Linked DNA regions of Lentisphaera araneosa HTCC2155. Each later gene encodes a partner of the first gene's protein in a complex. Links are inferred from orthologs where the notes say so. Each region holds a gene or a part of one and is shown in the gene's direction. Other genes may lie near its edges. The genes, in order: accB and accD.

Region 1 (6,114 bases):
CCTCTTAGAAGATAAGCTGAAAATACTTTTAGATATAAAAATAGAAAATAGTGAAAGTCCCTATAAACACCTTTCTGAGCGACTTGATCAACAAAGCCTCTTAGTCGAAGATAATTTTGCGCAGAAAAACTATATAGATTCATTTAAGTCCAAAGAACTCAAGCTCTACGATTTTTATGAAGCTTATGATAAGGTAAATAATAACCAGGCATTAGCCTATGTTGAATGCTTTTTGATCTACAAAAATATAATTGATGATTTAAATGAAGAACAACAGCTGATGGTAAAAGAAAAAATGGAAGTCCTTGGTCTTGAATAAATTTATCACAAGTCTTTTTCTGCTTTCATCATATGCTTGGTCCAGTGACTATGCTTATTCTGATAAAAACTATGCTGAAGCAGAGGTTCTCTACAAGAAGTATTGGGAAAAAAAAGGAAAAGTCGAGCATTTTAAAGCTTATGTAAAAACCTTAATTCGTCAAAAAAAATATGAAAAAGCTCTAGAAGTCATTCAAATAGCTCGTATTGATAATGATTATATAAATTATTTAAAGAATTATTGTCATTTAGCTTTAGGTCATTTTGATGATTTAGATGAAAGTTTAAAAAACCAAGAATTGATAGATTTTATCAATATTAAAAAAGCTAAAAATAGCAGTCCAAAAAATGACTTGAGTCGACTGCTTAACCTCGATGACTTTGACTCTATCACTAGTCCTTTTTACAAACTTTATTATTTAGTGAAAAAAGAAGACTTAATAGAAATTAACTCTTTCATTATTGAGAACTTTCAAGAACTAAGAAGTGCCAATAAAGTTTATCAATGGATGTCTTTGTTGGAAGCTTATAAAATATTGAAAGCCAATAAAGAAATGATTGCTGACGATATTAAAGACTTCATTATTCACAACTGTAAAATTCTCGATATTAGAAAACTTGTTCAGGGCAATTTTTATAGTGATGATAAGTATGCCTTATACGCTCAAAAATCCTTCGAAGCCTTTACTAACACTCATTCTTTTGAAAAACTTATAGCTTTAAGCCAAACGGGAAAAATTACAGCGAAAGATTTGGATAAACTCATAGAACTCAATTCAAATAACCAAGAAAATTTTTATTTTATCAAAGCGAGTATCGAGCGCAGTCCTGAATTATTTCTAAAACTTTTTAAGGGTTACAATAAAGAAGAATATCTTTATTTTACATTTGTTTGCTGTCTTCAAAAGAAAGATAGTTTTGACCTGATTTTTCGCTATAGAGATCAACTTTTAAGCGAAAGAAAAGTTTTACTCGCCTACATAAATTATCTGCAGTATACCAATTTAGAAAAATATGAAAACATCAAAAAGCTTGAGTTTTACGTAGGCAAAAAAGATGCCGAGCTACTCAATAGTTATGGTCGATTAATTTATAAGTACGATAAGAAAAAAGCTTTGGAAATTTGGACAAAAAACTCTGTTAAGTCATCTCATCACTACGTTTTATATCATAACTTCAATGAAGGAAATGATATCGAACTGAAAGAAGGCGACGCGCAAGATAAAAACCTTACTGCACTTAAGGGGGTCTTAAATTTTCGGAATAATAATTACTCTTATAAAGAAAATGATTTCCCAGAAGATGAATACCTCTATCAGCAACATCTATTTCTAAAATCTATTTCTTTGAGTCAGGGTGCTGATTTTGCTGAAGCAGCAAAATTATTAGATCCCAATAGTCCGAATCCCTTCATAGCGGGAAAATGTGCTGACTTTTTGTTTTTACTCTATGGTTTGGAAGGTAAAGAAGAGTATTTAGATCAAGCTTTAGCTATCTACAAAAATTTACCAAAGAATGATATTTATAATACCTCTCTAAGATATAAAATATTTAATTGCCTCAGAGAAAAAGGTGATGATAAAACCATTATTGCTTTTATCAAAAAAAATATATTCTCGACAAAATTAGATCCTAAAAACTATTATGATCGACGCTTACTTTACGATTTTTATCGTTATTGTTATAGTAATGATTACCCCTCATTTTGTCAGAGTATTAGTAATCAATATGGAATTGAACCTTAATGGAAAAAGCTGCCGTTTTACTTTGTGGAGGCTCAGGTTCTCGCTTTGGTGGGAATAAACTTCTCGTTAAACTTGATGATAAAGAAGTTTTTCTTCATTCATTAGAAGCCTTATCTAAAGTTGTTGATAAAGAAAAAATTGTCATCGTTTTGGCTGAAAGTGAAAAAGATCATTTTCTCACTTTGCTAGAAAAGCACGATTTCTCTCAAGTCAAAATTACCTTCGGTGGTAAGGAACGTTATCACTCAGTCCTTAATGGCCTCAAACTCTGCGCAGATCAAGCGCTTGTTGCCGTTCACGATGCGGCAAGACCTTTTATTAGTTCTGATCTAATTGAAGCTACTTTTGAATCCGCTAATCAACATGGGGGAGCCATTCTCTGTAAAAAAGTGAGTGACACCATAAAAATTAGTGATGAACAGGGAATACGTACTCTTAAACGAGATTCTTTAACCGCCGCTGAAACACCTCAAATATTCAATTGCAAAGAATTGAGTGAAGCCATCAACTTTGTTATCGATAAGCAATTGTCCATAACTGATGATGCCAATGCTATGGAAGCTGTAAATAAGTCTTATTTCATGCACATTCACGAAGGGAATAACAAGAAAATTACCTATACATCGGATTTAGATTAATTAATACTTTCACCTAGATTGATTAATACTTATAATCATATTAGATTAGACCGTTTTTAAACATAAAATTTATAAAAAGGGAGAGCTCTTTTGAACTTCGAAAATATTGAAAAACTCGCAGAAATTTTAGAGAAATATAAACTTTCTGAAATCGATTACACTGAAAGTGATGCTTTCAGCATCACACTGAAAGGCGCTGTAGCAGCTCCTGTACAAGCTATTGCAGCTCCTGTTGCAGCTTCAGCTCCTACGGCGGCGGCTCCGGCAGCTAGTTCTGACGAAGGTCTACATATTGTGACATCTGAACTCGTTGGTACTTTTTATGCTTCAGCATCTCCTGATTCAGCTCCTTACATCAAGGTTGGTGACGAAGTGACTGCTGATTCAACTGTATGTATCGTTGAAGCAATGAAAGTAATGAACGAAATTAAATCTGAAGTAAATGGCACCGTTGTAGAGATTATAGTTGATAATGGAACTCCCGTAGAGTACGGTCAAGCAATCATCAAAATCAAACCCAACTAAGTTAAGGAGTCCCTTATGTCTGAATCAAGTGATGTAAATTTAAATAATTCTGTTAAAAACGGTATTCATATTTCTGAAGACGTCTACAGCTCAATTGTAAGCAGTACTGTACTAGAAATTGAAGAAGTCGTTCAATTTGCTAATTCAGGCATTGTCGGCGGACTCGCAAACTTAATTGGTAAGAAAACGAGTGACAGTCCCATTCACGTCGATATTGACGAAGAAAGTTCTGACGTCACTGTGACGATTAACTTGGTTATTAAGTTTGGTGTTTTCATTCCTAAAGTTGTTGAAAACATTCAGAAAAAAGTAACTGCTTCAATTAAAGATATGACGGGTCAAACAGTTTCTTCTGTTAACGTTCGTATCCACAACGTTGTAAAAGTCGAAGATGTTGAAGAACAGGAAGTAGAGGAAGAAGCTTAATTGCAGGATATCCTCAAACAGCTTTCTGATATAGTTAACTCTAGCGATGCGACACTTAAATTTTACTTAGGTGTTCTCGTTGGAATAATTTTTGTTATATTCGTAAGGTTTCTTTCTTTTTTAAAGAAGTCAAGAAAACCTAAAGGCGTCTATATCAAAGGTGATAGGGGTGATATCCTTATCCACCAAACAGCCATTTCGGACTTCATAAATAAAGTTCTTTCTGGTCGAGTTCAGGCTCAAGTTCAGAAAGTCTTTATCTACAGTAAAAAAGCCAATCACTATCTAACTGTTTATATTTCAGTTCCTCCTGGAGCTAACGTAACTGAAACTGTCAAAGCTATTCACGATATAGTCTTCCAACAAGTCTCGGAAAGACTTGGTATCGACAACTTAGAAAAAGTTGATATCATTGTCAAAGATTTTAAAACCAAAGAAAAAACTTTGGAAAAGCAAAATCAAAAACTCTTAGAAAAAATAGATGAAACTGCTGAAGAATTAAATTAATTAAGTCTTTCATCATTGCACAAAAAAGCCGAGTTATTTAACTCGGCTTTTTTATTGCTTATGTAAATAAGTTTTACTTACTCTCAATAAGCTCTTTAACGGCTTTAAACGCTGATGGAATAGCTTCTGGCATACGTCCACCTGCCTGAGCAAATGTAGGGGCACCACCGCCGCCACCGCCGACTTGCTTAGCTGCAATGCTAACAATCTCGCCAGCTTTGAAACCTTGCTTAGTTAAGTCGTCTGAAACACCAGATGTTAAGACAACTTTGCCATTTGCGGAAGACGCAAAAACAACAATTCCCGAGCCAATTTTCTTACGAAGGCTATGGGTCATATCTTTGAGTGTTGCAGCGTCATTATCTACTTTTAGCATGAGCACTTTGATACCATTGATCTCCTCAGCCTTTTCAAGCAATGAATCAGCCTCTAAAGCGACTAACTTGGATTTGGCCTCGTCTAACTCTTTTTGTAAACTTTTAGCATTGCTAGAGAGCTTATCGACTCTTTCTGGAATCGTATCAACTTTACATTTTAAATCGCCTGCTAAACCTTGGAGAACTTTATTTGAGTTAAGAGCGTATTTAACCGCATCCATACCCGTGATAGCTTCGATACGGCGAATACCGGCAGAAACAGAACCTTCTGAAGTAATTTTGAATAAGCCAATATCACCCGTACGTTTGACGTGAGTTCCACCGCAGAGTTCTAAAGAAAAGTCATCAATTTTAACGACTCTGACATCATCATCATATTTTTCGCCAAAGAGTGCCATAGCACCCATTGCTTTCGCTTCATCAATATTCTTTAAATGAGTTTCAACAGCTGAGTTAAGGATAACTTTTTCATTGATTAAGAGCTCGAGTTTTTCAATTTCATCAGCTTTTAAACCTTGATGATGAGAGAAGTCAAAACGCAAATAATCAGCAGCTACCAAGGAACCCTTCTGTTCTACGTGCTCACCTAATAAATCCTGAAGAGCTTTGTGAAGTAGATGAGTTGCTGTGTGATTTTTTCTGATTTTATCACGACGCTCAATATCGTAAGAAACAATAACTTTTTCGCCTTCTTCAGGAGCTTCATCGCCCACTAAGTAATGAAGCGTTGCATCACCATTTTTCTGGGTATCTTTAATTTGATAAAGTTTACCACCAGCCGCAATCGTTCCGCTATCACCCACTTGACCACCCATTTCTGGGTAACATACTGAGGAATCAAAAATAACTGCTAAGCCATTTTTCATTTTGATAACTTCTTTAACTTGAGCTTCATTTGAATTGTCTTCTTCATATCCAATGAACTCAGTTGGCTCAGTTGTTTTGATTTCGGAGAGTGAAATGATTTCTTTCTTTTGAGCCGCACGAGCGCGATCACGCTGTTCATTCATCAACTTTTCAAAACCATCTACATCAACTTTATAACCTTGTTCACGCGCCATCAATTCAGTTAAATCGAGCGGGAAACCTTGTTCATCAGCTAAACGGAAAGCAAAAGCAGCAGAAATGCTATCGCCTTTTTTGAGCTTAGAAATTTCACTTTCAAAAAGATTGATACCACGATCTAAAGTTCTATTGAAAGCTTCTTCTTCACTCTTAATCACAGTCTTAACGTGTTGACGACCTTTCGCTAATTCAGGGAAAATTTCTCCCATTTGATCAGCCAAAGTATCAACTAACTCATAGAAGAAAGGTTTCTCCAAACCAATAGTGCGACCATAGCGAACTGCGCGACGAAGTATGCGACGTAAAACATAATTACGGTCGCCATTACCAGGCTGAATACCATCGGCAATAGAGAAAGAAAGCGTACGAATGTGATCGGCAATAACGCGGAAAGCAATATCGACCATTTCCTGATCGTTAGCAGCGACAAAATAACCTAATTCATTTTTTTCAGGAAGAGTAGATGTGTATTTTTTACCAGAAATATCAGTCAACTTATCAAAGATAGGCGTA
Region 2 (5,949 bases), on another replicon or contig:
ATAAGAATGAAAGCCCTTAATCTCACGCAGATTCTCGAAATCACCGAAGGAACTGCTAACCGAGAAGCTGACATCACAATCAAGGAAGTCAGCGCCTTAATAGATGGGAGCATAAATTCAATTTCCTTCTTAGGCAATAAGCGCTACATCTCTCAAATCAAGGATTCTCAAGCAGCCATCATCTTGGTTGACAAGGAATTCGACACACAAGGCTTTGACAAACTATTCATCTCTTGTGAAGACCCTTCCGCGTCTTTTACAAAAGTTGCTAACTACTTTGCTCCACCCACAATTGAATACCAAGCAGGGATCGATCCCGCTGCGAACATCGCAGAAAACGCCCAAATAGGTGAAGACGTCTACATTGGCCCAGGTGCGATCATTATGGATGGCGCCACAATTGGAAATAATGCAGTCATTTGCGCCAACGCCTACGTGGGCCACCAAGCTGAAATCGGCGCCTACTCCATCCTTTACCCAAACTCTACGGTTAGGGAACGTTGCATTATTGGCCAACGCGTCATTTTACACAGCTCCTGCGTGATTGGTACAGACGGCTTTGGTTTCATACCAGGCAAAGACGGCCATAAGAAAATCCCTCAAATCGGCATTGTTCAATTACATGATGATGTGGAAGTTGGCTCTTGTACAACTATTGACCGCGCTCGCTTTGGCAAAACAATCGTCGGCGAAGGCACCAAACTTGACAACATCATTCAAATTGGCCACAATGTCATCATCGGCAAACACTGCTTCATCGTTTCTCTTGTAGCGATTGCGGGCAGCGTTCAAATTGGCAACTTTGTGACGATTGCTGGGCAAGCAGGGATCAGCGGCCATCTACAGATCGGAGATGGTTGCACCATCATGGGTAAAGCTGGTGTTACACGCGATCTCAACCCAGGTGAAGTCGTCATGGGCATGCCTGCCACATCTAGACGAGAATTCATTGCGGACCGCGCACAACTCCGCAAAATCTCGAAACTCGAAAAACGCCTTAAAGCGCTCGAAGAAAAACTAAAATAAGCCCCAATGAACGAAGACCGCAAAAAGATTATTGCACTCACCACCTATCTTTTGAGTGTCTTCATCCTCGGCAGTTTAATCTGTCCTCTTCTTTGGGAGATCATTCACAATACCCCCTTAAAAAATATTGAATCTATAGGCGAAGCCTCTTTTGGCAAAGTTTGCAACCGTGCTTTTATGCTCGTTGCTTTCGGGGGCCTCTGGCCCTTAGCTAAACAACTTAACTGCACCACCAAAGACGACTTTGGCTTAGCCATCCCTCGCAAATCATTTCTAAAAGAATTCGGCATGGGCTTCATCTTTGGAGCCATAACCCTCCTATGCTTAGCACTCTTTTTCTATTTCATCGAATTACGTACACTCAAAAGTGGCCCCATCGATGAACGCATCCTCAAAGGCATTCGCAAAGGCGTTGTAACTGGAATTGTCGTTGGTTTAATCGAAGAGATTTTTTTTCGCGGCATCCTCACTCGCATCCTCTCTCGACTTGGCACCCTGTTCATGGCCATTTTCATCAGTTCCACCATCTATGCCGCAGTCCACTTCATAAAAGGCGATTCCAGCACCAATTATGACGTCATTCATTGGCACAGTGGCTTCACCTACCTCAAAAGCGCCTTTGGCCTCTATGCCGACCCCCGATTTATTGGATCATTCCTCACATTACTAACCGTCGGCATTTTCCTAGCCGCCCTCACATTAAAACGAGGTAATATCGCCCTGGCAGCTGGGATTCATGCTGGCTGGGTCTGTATCATCAAAGGCAATTCAAATGTCACTAGAACAGACGGAGACTCTCCCTATTACTGGCTTGTGGGAAACTACGATAAATTCACTGGCTACGCCGCTTTTTTATGGCTCGCTATCATCTGCTTAGGCACCTGGTTCTTTCTAGAAAAACGCAACAAAAATTGTGCTTAATTATATCTACCCGGATGTATGTGTCTGCTGTGAAGCACCCACACCTCCCGAATCGCCTCTTTGTGAAACCTGTACAAAAAAACTCAGCTATATCGATCACGAAAACACTTGTTCGTCATGTCACGGCCTTAATGATACGGCTACAAGGCTCTGTAGCAATTGCCTTAAAACTCCTCCAAAATGGTCCCATTCCACCTCCGCATTTGCTTTCGAAGGCCTAGCTCGCGAACTCATCTTGCGGTTTAAATATTCCCGTCACCTCTACCTACTCGATTTTCTTTGCAAAGAAATGAACTCCAGCTACAAAGCCAAGCAGCTACCCGAATTTGATATAATCACCTACGTGCCCATGCACCCCCTCAAAAAACTGAGCCGAGGATGGAACCAAAGTGAGCTATTAGCCAAAGAATTTGCCTCACTCTACCCAAATTCAGAATGCCTTGCACTCTTAAAACGACGCCACCTAGGGAAAGCCCAAGCTTCTAAAGCAAAGAGAGACAGACTTAAGTCAGTAAAGGATCTTTTCTCACCCAAAAATAGAGACAAGATAAAAGATCGAAGTATATTGCTTATAGATGATATATTAACCACAGGAGCCACTCTGAACGCCTGTTGCAAAGCTCTGCAACAAGAAAAGCCTAAAGAGATCTCCGTATTAACGATTGCAAGAGGATAGAACATGCCTATTTTCGGAAAAACTAAATTTTCTACTGTCAACTATGACAAAACCACGCCCACTGCGGCGATGCCCTCACTTGAGGATAGCGAAAACCCCCAAGAGGGTTTCACCAAATGCCGTAGTTGCGAAAGCCCCATTCTCATTGAAGAACTTGTGGCCAACAGTTCCATTTGTCCTAAGTGCGACTACCACTTTCCACTTCGTGCCATGGACCGTATTAACTCACTGATGACCGACTTCGAGGAAATCGACGCCAACATGCAGTCCGTTAACTTTTTAGGCTTCACTGGCTACGACAAAACTCTCACTTCCAAGCAAATGACCCTCGACACCAAAGACGCAGTAATTTGCGGCTTTGGCAAAATCAAAGGTCAAAAAACTGGCATTGTTGTCATGGACTTCAAATTCATGGGCGGTAGCCTCGGTTCCGTTGTGGGCGAAAAAATCACTCGCCTTGTTGAAGCCGCTACAGAAAAACGCCTTCCAGTTATTATCGTCACTGCTTCAGGTGGTGCTCGTATGCAGGAAGGCTGTGTAAGCCTCATGCAAATGGCAAAAACGAGTGGTGCACTGGCTCGACTTTCTAACAATGATCTCCCAATGATCTGTCTTTTAACTAACCCAACTTATGGCGGCGTCACAGCAAGTTACGCTTCTCTTGGAGATATTATTATTTCTGAGCCCAATGCTCTCATTGGTTTTGCAGGTGCACGAGTTATCGAAACAACCATTAAAGCTGAGCTCCCAGAGAACTTCCAAACAGCGGAATTCCTTGTTGATCACGGCCTTGTGGATCGCATCGTACATCGCGAACAACTCCAAGACGAGTTAGCACTGATTCTCGACTATGTATCAGGCAAATGCAAGTAAGTAATTTTTTTAGTACTTTTTACTATACTTCGACTGTAAAACACCAGTCTTGATGTATAGTCCAATCTCACAGTCCGGGCCCCCTGCGGCGTCTGCGTTCCGAACCTGGTCAGGCGGGGAACCGAGCAGCCATAAGGAACAATGTCGGGTGCAGGCGGTTAACCCGGGCTGTGTTTTCAAATTCCCCTTCCCAAAAGAGAATTTACTATGACCTACCAAGTTTTAGCACGTAAATGGCGTCCACAAACTTTTGATGATTTGGCTGGTCAAGACCATATCACTTCCACACTCACAAATGCGATTCGAAACCAACGCGTAGGTCATGCTTACATTTTTGTTGGCACACGCGGTATCGGCAAGACAACTTCTGCACGAATTTTTGCCAAAGCCCTCAACTGCGAAACACCTAGAGCCGACCTCAACCCTTGCGGGCAATGCACTAACTGTACTGAAATCACTCAAGGTTCTAGCATCGACGTTATCGAAATTGATGGTGCCTCCAATAATAGCGTTGACGATATTAGACAGATCCGCGAAGGCGCTCAATACACTCCTGCAAGATGCCCTTATAAAATATTCATTATTGACGAAGTCCACATGCTGTCTAATGCAGCTTGGAATGCCCTTCTAAAAACACTCGAAGAGCCACCCCCTCATATTAAATTCTTATTTGCTACCACTGAGGTTCATCGAGTTCTACCAACTATTCTTTCGCGCTGCCAAAGACTCGAACTCAAACCGATCCCACGCAATGTCATTGCAGGACGTTTGAAACACATTTGTGAAACTGAAAACGTTGCGATTGAAGATTCTGCGATTAACGCAATCTCACGAACGGCTAACGGTGGTATGCGTGATGGCTTAAGTATTCTCGATCAAATGATTTCCTTTTGTTCTGGCAATGAAATTATTTCTGAACAAGATGTCATTGACGTCTTTGGCATGAGCTCCTCTAACGAGCTCAAACTCATTGCATCGGCCATTTTACAAAACCAAGCTCCAGCACTCATTGAGGCCATTGATACACTTGCGAAAGCCGCACGTAACATGGAGCAACTCTACTCCGAACTCTTCCAACTTTTCCGTGACGTGATGATTTTACTTGAATCTCCACAACAAGCACGATCCATTCTTGACCTAGAAGAAGTTGAAATCCAACAGCTTTATGAACTCGCGCAGCTAGCCAATAATAAGCTTTTACAAAAACTACTGAATGGCTTCCTCGATTACGACGGGAAAATTCGCCACACACTCAATAAGCGCACCTACTTAGAAGTCACTCTTCTACGTATCATGAAAGATGCTCACTCATTAAGAGTGGAAGACCTCCTCAAACATATTCAGACTTTACGTAAACAAGGCAATCTTCAAGATCTAGAAGGCGACTTACCTCCACTCAGTATCACTCAAAAAAAAAATGAGTCGCTAGAAGCTCGATCACTTCGCCCTGCCACCAACGCTGAAGCTTTATCTATCGTTAAGAAACCGATTATCGACACAAAAGTTGAAGCGGAAGTAGATACAGTTAACGACACTCAAAACATCGGTGACAGCAGTGCTAGTGACACTCAAAATGACTATTATGAAGAAGACACTGCTGAAGAGACGACTCCAACAGTCGAAGCTACTGAAACTGAAGAAACTATCTCAGCAATTGTAGAAGATAAAGAAAGTCCAGAAGACGCACTTCAAACTGAAGTGGAAGAAGTAGCTCTTCAAGTGGAAGCAGCAGAACCCGTAGATAATTTCCAAGCAAGCCCGAGTACTGATCAAACACCTGCGAAACAAGAGCGACACTCCAACAGTATTGCCCTTGAACAAATGCTTGCCATTCCTACTTCGGAAAATGAAGACACTCTCACAAAAGCCGAAACGATTTTTGTCCAAAAAGATGATCCTGAACTCTCCAAAATTTTATTGCAGCCTGACTCTGAAGATGAACGCAATATTGAGACTGGAGTTGAGACTAAACCCGACGCTGAAGACTCAGAAGTCCAAGCAGAACCTGTAGTCGAAACTGAGGTTCTTCCAGAGCAAGCTAACGAGCAAGCAAACGAGCAAGCAAACGAGCAAGCCAATGTGCAAGCCAATGTGCAAGCCAATGAGCAAGCCAATGAGCAAGCCAATGTGCAAGCAACACCTGAACTTGCTAATGCAAATGAGGATTCTCGTTCAGAAGAAACAATCACTACGGAAAAACAAGAAGAAACTCTTACTCCCGAAGACGAAGAACTTGAACGTCACATTTTTGACGACAAGGAAATCGAACTCTACCTCCAGCCTGACTACACCGACCGACCTTATGCAAAAGGCTTAGTCACTGATTCAAACACGTCCGATATTCTCGGCCTTGGTCTTGAACGTTTTCGCCTTGTCGAACTCTCTGCACCCAACGACAAGAAAAATCTGACTATTGCAAAAAACAGCCTTAACATGCGCTTGGAGCAAATCCA

What was found.
Region 2: the proteins of accB (region 1) and accD are in contact, whole or in part, in a solved structure (PDB 8UXZ), measured with the Escherichia coli proteins. The link is inferred for Lentisphaera araneosa HTCC2155 from one-to-one orthologs.

Annotation. Positions count from the first base shown.
Region 1 is NZ_ABCK01000002.1:339,051-345,164, reverse strand. Bases 1,529-4,508 are described here. They hold accB (acetyl-CoA carboxylase biotin carboxyl carrier protein), read left to right. Parts: upstream 1,529-2,791; coding sequence 2,792-3,226; downstream 3,227-4,508. Other genes in these bases: alaS (alanine--tRNA ligase), read right to left, coding at 4,233-4,508; LNTAR_RS02745 (Asp23/Gls24 family envelope stress response protein), read left to right, coding at 3,653-4,159; LNTAR_RS02750 (Asp23/Gls24 family envelope stress response protein), read left to right, coding at 3,242-3,652; LNTAR_RS02760 (IspD/TarI family cytidylyltransferase), read left to right, coding at 2,063-2,701; LNTAR_RS02765 (hypothetical protein), read left to right, coding at 1,529-2,063. Also shown: LNTAR_RS02770 (hypothetical protein), read left to right, coding at 1-319; more of LNTAR_RS02765, read left to right, coding at 312-1,528; more of alaS, read right to left, coding at 4,509-6,114. UniProt on the Escherichia coli protein: This protein is a component of the acetyl coenzyme A carboxylase complex; first, biotin carboxylase catalyzes the carboxylation of the carrier protein and then the transcarboxylase transfers the carboxyl group to form malonyl-CoA.
Region 2 is NZ_ABCK01000009.1:16,573-22,521, reverse strand. What follows is about bases 1,747-4,561. They hold accD (acetyl-CoA carboxylase, carboxyltransferase subunit beta), read left to right. Parts: upstream 1,747-2,626; coding sequence 2,627-3,496; downstream 3,497-4,561. Other genes in these bases: dnaX (DNA polymerase III subunit gamma/tau), read left to right, coding at 3,704-4,561; LNTAR_RS10680 (ComF family protein), read left to right, coding at 1,940-2,623; LNTAR_RS10685 (CPBP family intramembrane glutamic endopeptidase), read left to right, coding at 1,747-1,947. Also shown: LNTAR_RS10695 (OmpH/Skp family outer membrane protein), read left to right, coding at 1-4; lpxD (UDP-3-O-(3-hydroxymyristoyl)glucosamine N-acyltransferase), read left to right, coding at 7-1,026; more of LNTAR_RS10685, read left to right, coding at 1,033-1,746; more of dnaX, read left to right, coding at 4,562-5,949.